DNA from 4 places in the Paenibacillus sp. FSL R7-0297 genome. Region 4 is predicted to be linked to each of the others. Evidence: riboswitches for the same ligand, from Rfam matches in the RefSeq annotation. Region 4 holds a riboswitch; each other region holds the start of a gene.

Region 1 (3,990 bases), 180 kb from region 4:
ATAAGAGATGGAGTGCGGGGTTCATCCAGTTCCTGAAATTCAATGCGGTAGGCCTGCTGAATACATTGGTTGACTTTGCTGTATTCACACTGCTGCATTCCCTTGGGATGATCAATACCCCTGCGCAGATTATTTCCTATAGCGCCGGTACGGCCAACAGCTTCTTCTGGAACAAAAAGGTAACCTTCCGTGACAGGGACATCGGCAATAAAGAGGGCTTCGACCGGATGCAGCTGGTCAGGTTTATCGTGCTGAACCTGTTGGTGCTGGTTATATCGGTGCTGCTGATTCATATATTGACCGATTCTCTCGGTATTCAAGTGCTGATCGCCAAAGTGCTGGTCACATTTGTTACGGTAATCATTAATTTCTTCGGAAGCCGGAAGTGGGTATTCTGAAAATATATGAATTTATATGCTTGCTGCTATAAATTACCTTCTATTTCTCGCTGAAACGGTACCGTCCTTAAAAAGGACGGTAAAGTCGTTTCTACTTGTTATATAGAAGCATTGCTTCTTAATTATTCCGGAAGGGTATCATCTATTCTATATTACGGAGGCGATTGTCATGCGGAAATTATCCTATTTGATTATACTTGCCGGGGTGCTAATTATGCTCTATCCCAAAGGAAGCGAATGGTACAATGACCGTCAGCAGCAAAAGCTGCTGGAAGAGGCTGAACAGGCCTACAGTGAAATCGTTCCGTCTGCCTCAGCTCCGGCCAGTGCTGATCTAAGTAAGCCTTACGCGGAAGTAACCCAGCTGCTGGCAGATGAGTCGGCTGCGGAAGAGCCTGAACCCTCTGCAGCGCCTGAGATTGAAGTCGGAGGCAAGGTGATGGCGATTATCAAAATCGACAAAATAGATCTGAAGCTGCCTGTACTGGAAGGCGCCACCAAGGCGAATATGAAGCATGCAGCTGCGCATATGAAGGAGACGGCTCCGCTCGGCGCTACTGGCAATGCTGCGATTGCAGCGCATAGATCAAGAACTACGGGAAGGCTGTTCAATAGATTGAATGAAGTCGGAGTGGGGGACGCTATTTCCGTTACAACCGGTAAGCAGGAATACAATTATGTAGTTTATGATGTAACTATTGTGGAACCGACCGATGTATCCGTATTGAAAGGGAATGAGGATGACAAGATTCTTACACTCATTACTTGTGATCCGCTGGTGAATCCAACGCATAGACTTATCATTCACGCAAAGTTATCCTGATGTTTGTAGAATGATGACGGAAAAATTTAAAATACTTAAAATTTTTATTTGTTTTCGCAGAAATCTAGTGATTTAGGTCTTGATAATAGAAATAGATATGGTAAGATATAACTATATAAAGCTAATACACGATAAACGGCAAACCTATCGAAAGGTAGGGACGCAAAGCTAAAGGGCCTTCCCGTAAGGATGGCAGCCAGCTACCGAATGAAGAGGCTTTTTTTGTTTGTTCTTATTGTATATCTAGCATTTTATGGTAGAAGCAAGGACAGATAAAGCTTATACGATAACGGCAAACCTATCGAAAGGTAGGGACGCAAAGCTAAAGGGCCTTCCCGTAAGGATGGCAGCCAGCTACCGAAAGGGGTTTTATCCAATGAAGAAGTTCTATCTAATGTTGGTTACACTATTCGTAGTGGTTACGTCGATGCAGACAGGTACAGCTCAAGCTGCTAATGCAGATGCAGGCTGGTTGAACATAGGTCAACTGGATCAGGGTGTTATCGGAGTATCTTATAATGTTCCTAAGGATAAGAAGATTAAGCTGATGATCACCAAAGACAATAACAGCTACACTTACAACTTGTACACCTCCAAACCAACTGAAACATTCCCGCTGCAACAAGGTAACGGTTCATACAAGGTTTCCGTACTTGAGAACACTACCGGCAACAAATACAAAGTAATTTCTTCCGAGACGGTAGATCTTAGCCTGAGCAACGCCAACGCAGTATATCTGAGCTCCGTACAGAATGTTAAATGGAGTTCTTCCGATAAAGCAGTTCTGAAAGCAGCACAACTTACACAAGGTTTGACATCAGATGAAGACAAAGTGAAGGCTATCTATAATTATATCGTTGCCAATGTGAAGTATGATTATTCCCTGGCTTCCAGTGTAACTACAGATTACATCCCTAACAACGACAGTACTCTTGTTTCCAAGAAAGGAATCTGCTACGACTACGCTTCCTTATTCGCTACTATGCTTCGCAGTGAAGGTATTCCTACCAAACTGGTTATGGGTAACACAAGCTATGTGACGTCTTACCACGCTTGGAATGAAGTGTTCCTTAATGGCAAATGGGTAACTATTGATACTACAGTTGATGCTGGACTTGCCAAGAACAGCAAAACAGCAGATCTGGTTAAAGTAGCAAGTAAATATACTGCAGCTAAGTTCTACTAAGAGCAGATGCATTTATAGTTTCATTGAGGATAACCCGCTTAATTATTAAGCGGGTTATTTTTATTTAGGAAAGGGTTGCTTTTTAGTAGAGAGATAGGGTATTATAAGTAAGCGTTGTTGGAGCGGCAAACTTAATGAGAAATGACTTAAATAAGTGAATTCAAAATAAAGCTTGCATTACTCGGATGAACGTGATATATTATAAGAGTTGCTGGTGACGCGGTAGTCGTCGTTGACAACAAGCTTGATCTTTGAAAACTGAACAACGAGTGAGTGGGAGATCGCTTCGGCGAGATCCAAAAATGATGAGTTTCACAGCGTCTTGTACGCTTTAGAAACTTCATCGTGAGAATGAAAATTCTCGTCAGATGTTTCAAAATGAGCAATCGCTCTTTCTAAATACAATTTGGAGAGTTTGATCCTGGCTCAGGACGAACGCTGGCGGCATGCCTAATACATGCAAGTCGAGCGGAGTTCATTTGAAAGCTTGCTTTCAAATGAACTTAGCGGCGGACGGGTGAGTAACACGTAGGCAACCTGCCCTCAAGACTGGGATAACTATCGGAAACGGTAGCTAATACCGGATAATTTCTTTCCTCTCCTGAAGAGAGAATGAAAGGCGGAGCAATCTGCCACTTGGGGATGGGCCTGCGGCGCATTAGCTAGTTGGTGGGGTAACGGCTCACCAAGGCGACGATGCGTAGCCGACCTGAGAGGGTGAACGGCCACACTGGGACTGAGACACGGCCCAGACTCCTACGGGAGGCAGCAGTAGGGAATCTTCCGCAATGGGCGAAAGCCTGACGGAGCAATGCCGCGTGAGTGATGAAGGTTTTCGGATCGTAAAGCTCTGTTGCCAGGGAAGAACGTCCGGTAGAGTAACTGCTACCGGAGTGACGGTACCTGAGAAGAAAGCCCCGGCTAACTACGTGCCAGCAGCCGCGGTAATACGTAGGGGGCAAGCGTTGTCCGGAATTATTGGGCGTAAAGCGCGCGCAGGCGGTCATTTAAGTCTGGTGTTTAAACCTTGGGCTCAACCTGGGGTCGCACTGGAAACTGGGTGACTTGAGTACAGAAGAGGAAAGTGGAATTCCACGTGTAGCGGTGAAATGCGTAGATATGTGGAGGAACACCAGTGGCGAAGGCGACTTTCTGGGCTGTAACTGACGCTGAGGCGCGAAAGCGTGGGGAGCAAACAGGATTAGATACCCTGGTAGTCCACGCCGTAAACGATGAGTGCTAGGTGTTAGGGGTTTCGATACCCTTGGTGCCGAAGTTAACACAGTAAGCACTCCGCCTGGGGAGTACGGTCGCAAGACTGAAACTCAAAGGAATTGACGGGGACCCGCACAAGCAGTGGAGTATGTGGTTTAATTCGAAGCAACGCGAAGAACCTTACCAGGTCTTGACATCCCGATGAAAGCATTAGAGATAGTGCCCCTCTTCGGAGCATCGGAGACAGGTGGTGCATGGTTGTCGTCAGCTCGTGTCGTGAGATGTTGGGTTAAGTCCCGCAACGAGCGCAACCCTTGACTTTAGTTGCCAGCAGGTAAGGCTGGGCACTCTAGAGTGACTGCCGGTGA
Region 2 (3,990 bases), 3.3 Mb from region 4:
GAAGGTTCCTTCCAGCTCGATGTTAATTACTTTCTTCGCAGTGTCCGTTTTCAAAATAAATTGTCCCATGTTCATCTCTCCCGTAATTTAAATTGCATGACTATTCAGAGTGACCTGATGATTCATCATGTTGATATCCCGAAAAACTACGTTCCTGCGACGATATTCGACAAAGTGAACTTGGTTTTGGGATATTTTGCCTTCATTATAACCAGAACTTTCTTGATTACGCAATACATAAGTCGAATGATGTAATATTATGCTATTAATTAACGAATATCTTCCAGCGTCTGCAGCAGAACATTGAACGCCGAGATCACTCTGGGTGCGCCGATACAAGGTGTCAGATGAAGCAGGATACCTTTGATTTGATCTACGGTCATCCCCACGCGAAGCGCCATTACATAGTGAACACCCAACTGCTCAAATTGTCCCATGGTGATCAAAGAAGAGATGACAGCAATTTCTTTCCAGTCAGAGCCGATGGTGGTCCGCTGAAAAATATCACCGTATGCATTGCCCATGATATACTCGGCTAATTCGGGAAAATGCTCTTTAATAGGAGCTAGGGCTTTGGCCCCATAGTCCCCGGAAAGATTGGTGAAATGATCCAGTCCACTGTCTACGTTCATATTCACTTGTTTGCCTCCTGATAGTAAGTTAGAGAATCAGTAAATTACAGCCTAGTTGAGATCCAGTGTACGGTGGGCCGTAGGAGGCATTTCGTCACGGTCGGTCAACAGCTCAATAACGGCTACGCGGTTAAGTTCAACTGCTTGGCTGATTGCAGAGGCAAACTCCTCTTGCGTCTCTGCGCGGAAGCCGGCGGCTCCCAGGGACTCAGCAAATTTCACTGCATCCATAGGGACTTCGAAAATGGTTCCATCGATACGTCCTGTTGTTTTTTCCATACCCTTAAGTGCCATATCCAGCTGCATATTGTTCACAACGATGAAAATAACCGGGATATTCTTGCAAACCGCTGTGTTAATTTCAGTTCCGAGCATCATGAAACAGCCGTCACCGGTAATGCAGAAGACCGTCTCTTCCGGCGAAGCAGTTTTGGCACCGATGGCCATGCCGATTGAATTCCCCATGCAGGCAAAGTAGGCATCAAATACAAAGCTCCCCGGTTTCTTCACGTTGAACCATTTGACCGCATTGAAGCCGTGGCTGCCGTCATCAACAAACACACTGCTGTTGTATGGAATCAAATCGCTCATCGTGCTCATTACCGAAGCCAGCGAGAGCTTGGGCAGCACTGGCAGCTCTTCAGTATAATGATTGGAGATCTCTGTTTCACGTCTGGTTATGGTGGACGGATCAACCTTGCTGAGATACAGCTCCAGGTTGTCACGCAAATCGCCGCCGACGGAAAGAGTGCGGGAAGTCAGTATTTTACCAACAAAAGTAGGATCAACATCGAACTGGATCAGCTGATCCGGATGATTCTCCCTCTTCAGATTGCATATGGTCATATCACTCAGACGCGAACCAAGCACGATAAACAGATCACTGTTGTTCAACATCTCATCCCCGTGCGTACATCCCCCAACGCCCACAGGACCGTGATAGAGCGGATGATCCGCAGCAATGGCTCCTTTACCGCCGGGAGAGGTTACTACAGGTATGTTGAACGTCTCGGCCAATTGAACCAGTTCCTTGTGCGCACCGGAGCGGTTAACCCCTTTACCCGCAATGATCAGAGGTCTGCTGGAAGCATTGATCGCTGAAATGAACCGTTCGTAGTTGGCGTAGCTGACGAGCTTTTCCCGCTGCGGCAGGACAATCCGGCATTCTTCAAGGCGCTCGGTCTGAACATCAAACGGAATACATAAATGAACAGGTCCTTTCTTGTCACCAAGGGCGATAGACAGGGCATGATTGAAAATTGTACTGAAATGGTCGCCGCGTTCAACCAGCTTGCTGAAAAGAGTGGCTGGTCTGAACATGTCCGCCAAATCAGAGAGATAGGATGTAGAATCCTGACACTGGGGAATACCCAGCTCTTTAATGGACTGATGGCCTGTAATGAATAGTACCGGGAGATTGTTGGCTTTGGCGTGTGCTGCTGCGGTTAGCAGGTTCGTTCCGCCTGGACCGGAGGTGCCGAAGGCTACCCCGAGACTGCCTGTTTTCAGTGCATAGCCGCCTGCTGCAAAGCCGGAGCTGGACTCATGTCGGCCGGGAATAAACTCAATGCCATAGTCAACAAGCTTGAGGGCTATAGGACAAATGGACTTGCCAATAATACCAAAAGAATGTGTTACCCCAAGATCGCGTAATGCTTCCGCCATATAATCTGCAACTGTCTTCAGAACATCCACCCCACAAGTTGTTTTTTGATTGTATGCTAGCAATAGAAAACCTGTACTCGAAATAGGAGCACAGGCCTGTTGCACGAATCACCATTACTGAACCGGATTCCCGGGGGGTTCATAGTTTTTCAGCAACCTGGCTGTCATGATCTCACCGGAAAAGTGAGACTGTAGATCCATGGCTTTGCGTCATTCCCTTTCGGTGAATTTTGCCTCTTATGTTGTTATCAATACAGCGAAGGATAATTTTCCTTTACAATATATTCCTCGCTCGCCTTTTGTCAATAAGCCTTGTGCAACAAAACGCGAAATTTGGCGAATATTCAGAAGTAATAGGAGATGAAATAATAGATATTCAAACTTTTGAAAATGGATGCGTCTGGAAGGCCAAAGTCTTATAATGCAAATGCGGAAAAAGAGCAGGGGTTAATCTGCATAAGCCATAAGCCTCATAACATTATAGGAACCTCATGAAACCATGCGGATGTATTAAAATTATAGGCTGGTAGAACCCCGGAATAGGTCTTAAGAAATGGGTAATTAAAATTTGAAATTATGTTAGTTTATTAGTAATAAAGAATTAGCAGTAAAGAAGTGCAAAGGCGGTTTTTTTACGTTATGCACTATTTTAACACTTTGTGAATATTACATCACAATCTTTTTTTTCATGCCAAAAAGAGACCTTTCCCTCAGACTGCTCTGTGGAAAAGGTCTCTTTGGGCTGCTGCTAGAATTTGAAAATATGGATTGTTTTTTGCAGCTGGAAGACAGATTGTGTCATTTTATCGGTCTCTTCCGCTACGGACTGCAGGGCATGAATTTGTTCGTTCATCGCTGCGGATACCTCCTGGGTACCTGCTGCTGTCTCCTGGGTAATGGCTGAGATATTCTCTATCGCTCCAGAGATCTTGAGCGCGCTCTCCAGCATCAGATCACTCTCTGCGGAGAAGGAGGAGATCTGCTCGGTTATGTATTGCACACTATGTACGATTTGCGCGAAAATATGTGCGGTCTCCGTAATCATCTCGTTCTGCACCTGAACAACCTCTTCATTAATAGCGATATTATCGATAGCCTGCTTGATATCGGCCTCGATGCTACGGACCAGCCCGAATACTTCCTTGGTGGAGGCGGTTGATTCTTCGGCAAGCTTGCGGACCTCCTGGGCTACTACTGCGAAACCACGTCCGTGTTCACCTGCGCGTGCAGCCTCAATAGAGGCGTTAAGTGACAAAAGATTGGTTTGTTCGGCAATTTCCGTGATGGTCTTGGTGATCATGGTAATCCCGCGGGCATTCTGTGAGAGTGCTTCGATCGTATCTGCTACTTTTTGCGTAGCCTGGATATTCTTCCGCATGCCTTCGGCTTGAGTGTCCACGGACTGGCGTCCCTTTTCAACCAGCTCCAGCGTATGGGTGGAGCGTTTATTCATTTCTTTGGTGGAGTTCGTATAATTGGAGACTTTAGTTTCGATATCTTTGATCGATTCCGTCATGTCGGCAATATCTACCGAGATTTCATTCGCACCCAGGGCAAGTTCGTTGGAGGAGGAGGCTACCTGTGTCATTACGATCTTAAGGTTCTGGTTCTTGTCCTCAATACCCCGGCTGGCATCCATAACCTGGCGGGTAAGCTGTGAAACATCGGTTAGGATCTTCTTCAATTTATCGAT
Region 3 (3,990 bases), 7.0 Mb from region 4:
CGCCGCCAGGTATTAATTGACGGCCGCAACGTCTATACCAAAGAGCAGATCGAAGGAACCGGCCTGGAGTATCATTCCGTCGGACGCCCGCAGATGGGCGGCCTTAGCGGCTTCTCCGCCAGCGTTGCTGGCGCGATCTAATCGTCTAGCGGATATCCCGCAGCCTCCCCAGAAGTGGCTGCTTAGGGAAATTAGAGGGAAAAATCCCTTTGATTTCACTGGATGCGGGCTAAACGAGGAAATGAGGAGCATTAATGCACTTGATTCCACCGGATGCGGGCCAAACGAGGAAATGAGGAGCACAAGTGCACTTGATCCTTGCCCTACCCGCCGCGTGAGTGAGCGGCAAGCCCTTGGAACAAGAGTCTTGTGTCTTGGTCTTGTGAGAGTCTTGTGAGAATCTTGTGTTGCCCCCGCTGCTACGGCGAGCGGGAGTCCCTTGGAACAAGAGGCACTTAAGCATCTTTAAATCTTTCCTGCCGCGCAAGCATAGCGGCAGCCACGGTTCAATTGCCGCAACAACAAGCGGCAATAGCTGGATCTTTAGCCGGGAGCTTCGCCTGCGGGCGAAGCGAATAGCCCCAGCTGTTATGTAATGGAACGGAGAGGAATTTTGGAACTGTAGGAGCGTTAGCGTCCGCCTTTGTCTCTGGATTTCTACCGCGAAGAGCGGTCTAATCAGGAAATCCGGAGGCAACAGCGGCCGAAAGTCCAAACATTCCTTGCAGTGACTCTCATAACAGCCAGCGCATTAAGCTTTTCCGCAATCTGCAGCTCCCAATAACAATCCGATATTTTCGCGACATCACATAAACTTAGGAGGGTTCACTTATGAAACTAGTACTTCTATCAGGCGGTTCTGGTAAACGGCTCTGGCCCTTGTCCAATGATTCACGTTCGAAGCAATTTCTGAAAGTACTGGAAAGCCCGGCAGGTGAACCGGAATCCATGGTACAGCGGGTATGGAGACAGCTGCAGGAGACAGGGATGGCGGAATCGTCCTACCTGGCTACCGGCCGCAGCCAGGTAGAGATGATTCAGAGCCAGCTGGGCAGCGGGGTGCCGATTATCGTTGAGCCGGAGCGGCGCGATACCTTCCCTGCTATTGCATTGACTGCAGCATACCTGTATTCGATCGCCGGTGTTTCACCAAGCGAGACGGTAGCCATCCTGCCCGTCGACCCTTATGTGGAGTCGTCCTTCTTCGATACCGTTCTGCAGCTGGAGAGCACGATGCTGGAGAGCGGCGCCAATCTGGCGCTGATGGGCGTAGTTCCGGAGCATGCTTCCGAGAAATACGGCTATATCATTCCTACCAGCGCCGAAGCGGGAGCGAGCGGGTATCTGCAGGTCAGCCACTTCCAGGAGAAGCCGGACCGCAAGCAGGCTGAGGAGCTAATCAGTCGGAACGCCCTCTGGAACTGCGGCGTGTTTGCTTTCCGTCTTGGGTATCTGCTGGATATTCTGCAGCGCAAAGGACTGCCACTGAACTATGAGGAACTGCAGAAGCAGTATAAACTGCTGGCTTCCATCAGTTTTGATTATGAGGTGGTAGAAAAAGAAGAGAATATCGTGGTTCAGCCTTACGCCGGATTCTGGAAGGACCTGGGCACCTGGAATACGCTGACCGAAGAAATGACCAGCAATCATGTTGGCAAAGGTTTCGTCACTGCAGATTCCGAAGGCACCTGCCTTATCAACGAACTGGACATTCCGATCACCGTGATCGGGGCGAAGGATCTGATTATCGCCGCCAGCCCGGACGGAATTCTGGTTACGCACAAGGCGGAGAGCCCGCGCATTAAGGAAGTGCTGAAATCTTTTGAACAAAGACCGATGTACGAAGAACGCCGCTGGGGCCACTACAAGGTAATTGATTATGTGAAATATGCGGAAGGTAATGAGGTGCTGACGAAGCGGATCTTTATCTCTGAAGGTAAAAATATCAGCTATCAGCTGCATCACAAACGCAGTGAAATCTGGACCATTGTCAGCGGTGAAGCCAGCATTGTGCTCAATGAGAAAATGCATAATGTAAAGGCGGGGGATGTCGTACGGATTCCGGAAGGCACCAAGCATGCGATCCTGGCATTGACAGATATGGAATTTATCGAAGTGCAGACCGGCTCTGAGCTGGTGGAGGAAGATAACATCCGAATCACCTTGGATTGGGAAGATATCGCCTTGCAGCAATTTATTTCGTAGGTCTAATCTATCTATATAACCAATTGTTACAAATCCAAAACAGGTATTAAGAACCAATTATTAAGAAAAATTCATTTTTGCTCTAAATTAAAACTAAATAGAGACGATACTTACGGTAAGAGGGATTAATCCTTCCAATACGACAAAGGCAAACCTAATCGAAAGATAGGGACGCAAAGCTATAGGGCCTTCGCAAGAGTGGCAGCCTGGCTACCGAAAGGAAGATGGATTTTGATAACTTACCGTAAGTCTCGTTTGCTGTGCACTGTGCTGTCTCTGGCCCTTTTATTGACTGCAGTACCTCTGGGACTCGGCGGAATGCCTTCATCTGCAGAAGCTGCATCTAGTTCCAAAGCGCCCGTTAATCCGGAGGCTTCAACCGAAGCAGTCAGATTGCTGGACGATCTGTATTCTATCACTGGAAAAGGCATTATTACCGGCCAACATGACTATCTGGAAAGTCCGGACGAATTCAGCAACAAGCTGAAGGGAACCAGCGGACAATATGCTGCTCTTCACGGGTATGAACTGGGCGTAATTAGCGGGCAATCGGAAAGTACAGCAGCGGCGCAGCGCAGAAATGTTGTGAACAGCGCGATCAACTGGTATAAGGGCGGCGGCATTGTAGCCATGACTTTTCATGAGAATCTGCCCGGTACCGCATACCTCTGGTCCAATGTTCAGAAACCGCTGAGCCAGGCGGAATTCAATAAATATATTACTCCAGGTACAACACAGTACACTGCATTGATTGCAGATCTGGACAAAGTGGCAGTTTCACTTAAAAGCCTGCGGGATGCTGGTGTTCCCGTACTCTGGAGACCTTACCACGAAATGAACGGTAACTGGTTCTGGTGGGGGAAGAAAAATAACTTTGCTTCGCTTTGGAATATTATGTATGACCGTTTCGTGAACGTTCATAAATTAAACAACCTGCTGTGGGTATGGAACCCCAATGCACCCAATGCCTGGTCTGATCCTTATGCGCTGACCTATCCGGGGGCTGACAAGGTGGATGTACTCGCGGCAGATATATATGAGAACGATTATATGAATAAATACCATGACGGCCTGCTTGCCCTTGCGAATGGCAAACCGATTGCCATTGGCGAGAATGGACAAATGCCAAGCACGGCAAAGCTGCAGCTCTCCCAGAAAAATTGGGTATATATGATGAGCTGGGGAAAAATGCTGTATGAAACCAATACCGATGCTACCATCAAAAGCTTCATGAGCGACAGCTATACGGTGACCCGGGACGATTATAAAGCAGGCACATTTGCTCCGTCAACGCCGGTACCAACAGCAACGCCAACGCTGGTACCAACAGCAACGCCAACGCCGGTACCAACAGCAACGCCAACGCCGGTACCAACAGCAACGCCAACGCCGGTACCAACAGCAACGCCAACGCCGGTACCGACAGCAACACCAATGCCGGTACCGACTGCAATGCCGATCCCGACGCCCCCTGCTTCCAATGATACTGTGACGGCCCCCGTCGTTCAGAATGGTCTTCAGGGGGAATACTACAAGAACATGACGCTTTCGGGCACTCCGGTTCTGGTCCGGAAGGATGCGCTGCTGAACTTTAACTGGCGCCAGACAGCGCCGGATGCGAAGCTCGGAGTGGATAGCTTTTCTATCCGCTGGACGGGTCAGATCAAACCGACTTTCAGTGAAACCTATCAGATTATCACTACATCCGATGACGGTATCCGCGTCTATATTGACGGCACAGCTGTAATCAACAGCTGGACCAAACAGAGCGGTACCGAGCGTACA
Region 4 (3,990 bases):
TGCCGCCGTTGGCGTTGGTGTTGGTGCTGCCGTTGGTGTCGGTGTTGGCTCTGCCGTTGGCGTCGGTGTCGGTGCTGCTGTTGGCGTTGGTGTCGGTGCTGCTGTTGGCGTTGGTGGTGCGCCGTTGGCGTTGGTGCACGCTGTTGGCGTTGGTGTCGGTGCCGTTGTTGGCGTTGGTGTCGGTGTTGGCGTTGTGTTGGCTTGGCGTTGGTGTCGGTGCTGCTGTTGGTGTACGTTGGTGCCGGCGTTGGTTGATGTTGGTGCCTGTTGGCGTTGGCGTTGGTTGCCGTTGGCGTTGGTGTTGGTGCTGCTGTCGGCGTTGGCGTTGGTGTCGGTGCACCGTTGGTGTCGGTTGGCGTCACGGTGTCGGGTGTTGGCGGTGCACCGTTGGCGTTGTCTGGTTGGTGTCGGCGTTGGCGTCACTGTTGGTGGTGTCGGTTTCTGTTGGTTTCACGGTGTCGGTGTCGGCTTCACTGTCGGTGTCGGCGTTCACTGTCGGTGTTGGCTTCACTGTCGGCGTTGGTTTCACCGTTGGTGTCGGTTTCACTGTCGGCGTTGGCGTCACCGTTGGTGTCGGTTTCACTGTCGGCGTTGGCGTCACCGTTGGTGTCGGTTTCACTGTCGGTGTCGGCTTCACTGTCGGTGTCGGCTTCACTGTCGGCGTTGGTTTCACTGTCGGTGTTGGCGACGGAGTACACTTAGGTGTCGGCGTCGGCTTCACTGTCGGTGTTGGTTTCACTGTTGGTGTCGGTTTCACTGTCGGTGTTGGTTTCACTGTCGGCGTTGGCGTCACTGTTGGTGTCGGCTTCACTGTCGGTGTCGGCTTCACTGTCGGTGTCGGCTTCACTGTCGGCGTTGGTTTCACTGTCGGTGTTGGCGACGGAGTACACTTAGGTGTCGGCGTCGGTTTCACTGTCGGTGTTGGTTTCACTGTCGGCGTTGGCATCACTGTTGGTGTCGGTTTCACTGTCGGCGTTGGCGTCACTGTTGGTGTCGGTTTTACCGTCGGTGTCGGTTTCACTGTTGGTGTGGGAGTTGGCTTCACCGTCGGCGTTGCAGTCGGTTTCACTGTTGGTGTAGGGCTTGGTGTTACGGTTGGTGTTGGCGATGGGCTGGGGGTTGGTGTTGCGGTCGGCGTCGGACTTGGCGGCGGTCCATCTCCCTGGTATGTTCCTAGGTGCATTTCTACTCCGCCGGCAAAAGACTTGGCAATTAGCGTTCCGTATAGCTCTGCACCGGAATAATTGACATCCGCCTTAGGCGCCAGTATCGTCCCCAAAAAGGTGGTATACGCAATATTCACCTTGGTCGCTTCGTAGAAGTTGAACAACACTTGACCTGCTTTGCCGTTATTCATTGCGAAACTTGGTACATTGACCGTAGCTCCACTTATGTTAATAATTAACGTGGCATTCTGGGCAATGTTGAATTGAATATTGTTTGTATTCGCCAGCGTTGCCGCATCCAGGTGAACTACGTTGAAAAGATCCGGCGCACTTATTGTAAGTGTTCCATAATTATTATTGCCAATTTCTTTCGTAGCGGACAATGCCCCGTATGCTGCAGAACGCGAGATCAGATACTGCTTCTCAGCCGGGAAATCAATCGGGCTTCCCTGCTTCTTCGCGCCTATAATATTCACAATAGGCTCATTGGCTTCAATGGTGTCCCCATACACAACGTTTCCGTAGATTTCTCCGCTACCCGAATGTTTAAACTTCTTACCGGCAACGAGTACGTCTGTGGCTGAAGAATTCCTGTAGGCCCTGGCTACCCCGTAACCTCCAGAGAGAGTAATATTCCCTCCCGCTGCAAGACGGCCTTCAATTTGATCATTGTCTTGCGTGAAATCGTCAAAGATAAAAGCATTAAAATTCCCGGCAATCCCCAAGACCGGCGTTGGATTGTAAGGTACACCAGCTGTTGCCCTTACCTCCGTCCCCCAAGTGAAGGCGCTACTTACGGTCAGTACGCCCGCCAGAATACAGGCGGCCGCTTTTCGCAATTTTTTTCTCAATAATCTACACCTCCTATTCAACTATTCTATGAAATCGTCGCAAAACTATAACAAAAAAAGACCGCCACGAAGGGTTAGCTTCACGGCGGCCGGACGACCATAGCCCGGACTTAAGGGGCATCAGATTCCTGACTTTGCGTCCCGCTCTTTCGAAACGGTTTGCGTTTGTACATGATTGATATGAAATTGGAAAAGCTTATGTAATACCCAACAGAAATCTGTGACATTTGTTACTTTAGAACTAACTTTAGTTTAGATGCCACTTGGCATATTGTCAATATATTTCCAATTAATTTCACAGCTATTTTTGTGATGAAAAAAATAAAAAACGCTTTATTCATAAGGCTTTATACAATTTATAAACATACCTTCCTGACGAAAAAGGTCGATAATCCCACTAATTCGCCGCAGTACTTTTTCCTTTTCACAGAGTTATTATCCTTAAATTTCAAATATCAAAATTTAGTATTTTAGTCCTACTTTTTCTCCCCGCCCCCCCCATCTTCGCTTAAACAAACCTCACATGGTGAACCTGAAGAAACGGGTGCCATCCTCCTTAAGGACACCACCCGTTTCCGGACATACAAGAGAGCTCTTATATAGTAAAAGCCTTATGAGATTCATCTGTTTTCACAGCAGTCTTTAATCGACATATCTAGGGAGTTTGTGTAGAGGGCTGGAAATCTGCACACGCAGAAATCCATTTTTAGAGCAGCTGAATCCAGCCAATCATTGATACCCAAAGCGGAACGCTAAGGAATAACCCAAACAATAAACCGCGGCGGAGATTTCCTTCATGACTCATTGCCATTCTCCTTTTAATCAGATTTATTTACAACTTTATTATTTCAATTTTAATATAAAATAATTTTCCCGATTTTATTGTGAATTATGTCACATTAACAGCCCTCTTTTTTTAAATACCATTGATTTTTTTTGAACTTCGGGTTAAATTACGAATATACGTTCTCGTTGGAGGAGATGAGATTGATGCACAGAGCAGAGAGCCAGGACAATATGCTGGTGAAATCGTATATCTTGCTGCCGCTCATTTTATCCGCCTTTGAACGCGATGCTTCCATCCTATCCGCAGAGCTGCGCACACCCGATCCTTACCTTGAGGTTCTCCGGACAGCGGCGGGTGCAGCCATAGCCGACCTGCGGGATGTCCGCACCGAGATGAGAGCCCGTGGTCTGAAGGTCTATGCACAGCAGCAGCTGGAAGTTGGCATTGAAGCCAAATTTGTCTGCAGGGGTTATCATGAACGGATGCTGCTGCTGGATGATGTCATTACCGCCCAGTCTACTATCCGCATGCGCAGATATTTGGGTCTTGGCACTCCGGACTCAACCGCCTTGAGATGAACAGCAACTCTGGCTATGTTAATTCTCGGCGTTACTTCCCCCATAAAAAAGAGGCCCGCCATGATTGGCAAGACCTCAGGGTACCCTATTACATCCCTTACCTGAAAATAAGCTGATACCCAGATAAAGATTACATTAAAATCGTCCAATACCCAAGCGTACCGCAGATAACCACAGCCGCTACGGGATACAGGATCTTCCGGCTTACCTGATCCTTAAACACAATAAACAAACAAAGCATACAAAGCCATGCGATAAGAAGGCTGCCCATCTCTTATGCATACGCTCCTTCCCGGCATTTCTGCCCTGGCTCCTGCAGCATACCACCGCAGAGTCCGCTTTCCATATATATAAGAAGATTACCCGCTGAATATCCCTATGATACCCGCTGACAGCTGATAAGCATGAAATTTTTATTTATTTGGCCACAAATGGATTCACCACTCCTGCTCAAGAACGGGATATTCCCAGAAACCTAAGCGCCCTTTGGCAGGTATAGGATGAGCCAGCGCAACGACTTCCTCCAGCTTCCAGGCATACCGGCCTTCTGCATAATCGCCGAACACATATTCATTCCCGCCCGGCCAGTTCTGCTGTGCTTGCTGAGG

What was found. A riboswitch is a leader RNA that binds a small molecule or an ion and turns the genes downstream of it on or off. The one in region 4 is predicted to bind cyclic di-GMP.
Region 1: linked by a shared signal. The riboswitch ahead of MKZ24_RS01315 (transglutaminase-like domain-containing protein) and the one ahead of MKZ24_RS02120 (choice-of-anchor A family protein) in region 4 are both predicted to bind cyclic di-GMP.
Region 2: linked by a shared signal. The riboswitch ahead of MKZ24_RS16520 (thiamine pyrophosphate-binding protein) and the one ahead of MKZ24_RS02120 (choice-of-anchor A family protein) in region 4 are both predicted to bind cyclic di-GMP.
Region 3: linked by a shared signal. The riboswitch ahead of MKZ24_RS32580 (PA14 domain-containing protein) and the one ahead of MKZ24_RS02120 (choice-of-anchor A family protein) in region 4 are both predicted to bind cyclic di-GMP.

What each region holds. Positions count from the first base shown of each region.
Region 1 is NZ_JBBPAQ010000001.1:318,009-321,998, reverse strand. It holds gene MKZ24_RS01325 (GtrA family protein) at 1-398, shown strand, start outside; gene MKZ24_RS01330 (glycosyltransferase family 2 protein) at 1-4, shown strand, start outside; gene MKZ24_RS01320 (class D sortase) at 568-1,221, shown strand; cyclic di-GMP riboswitch class I at 1,349-1,429, shown strand; cyclic di-GMP riboswitch class I at 1,503-1,583, shown strand; gene MKZ24_RS01315 (transglutaminase-like domain-containing protein) at 1,616-2,407, shown strand; rRNA gene MKZ24_RS01310 (16S ribosomal RNA) at 2,811-3,990, shown strand, end outside.
Region 2 is NZ_JBBPAQ010000001.1:3,780,411-3,784,400, forward strand. It holds gene MKZ24_RS16510 (hypothetical protein) at 1-69, opposite strand, end outside; gene MKZ24_RS16515 (carboxymuconolactone decarboxylase family protein) at 270-632, opposite strand; gene MKZ24_RS16520 (thiamine pyrophosphate-binding protein) at 684-2,327, opposite strand; cyclic di-GMP riboswitch class I at 2,446-2,542, opposite strand; gene MKZ24_RS16525 (methyl-accepting chemotaxis protein) at 3,046-3,990, opposite strand, start outside.
Region 3 is NZ_JBBPAQ010000001.1:7,514,094-7,518,083, reverse strand. It holds gene MKZ24_RS32590 (UDP-glucose dehydrogenase family protein) at 1-141, shown strand, start outside; gene MKZ24_RS32585 (sugar phosphate nucleotidyltransferase) at 832-2,205, shown strand; cyclic di-GMP riboswitch class I at 2,343-2,423, shown strand; gene MKZ24_RS32580 (PA14 domain-containing protein) at 2,437-3,990, shown strand, end outside.
Region 4 is NZ_JBBPAQ010000001.1:497,949-501,938, forward strand. It holds gene MKZ24_RS02115 (hypothetical protein) at 1-340, opposite strand, end outside; gene MKZ24_RS02120 (choice-of-anchor A family protein) at 359-2,017, opposite strand; cyclic di-GMP riboswitch class I at 2,099-2,191, opposite strand; gene MKZ24_RS02125 (hypothetical protein) at 3,005-3,382, shown strand; gene MKZ24_RS02130 (ASCH domain-containing protein) at 3,820-3,990, opposite strand, start outside.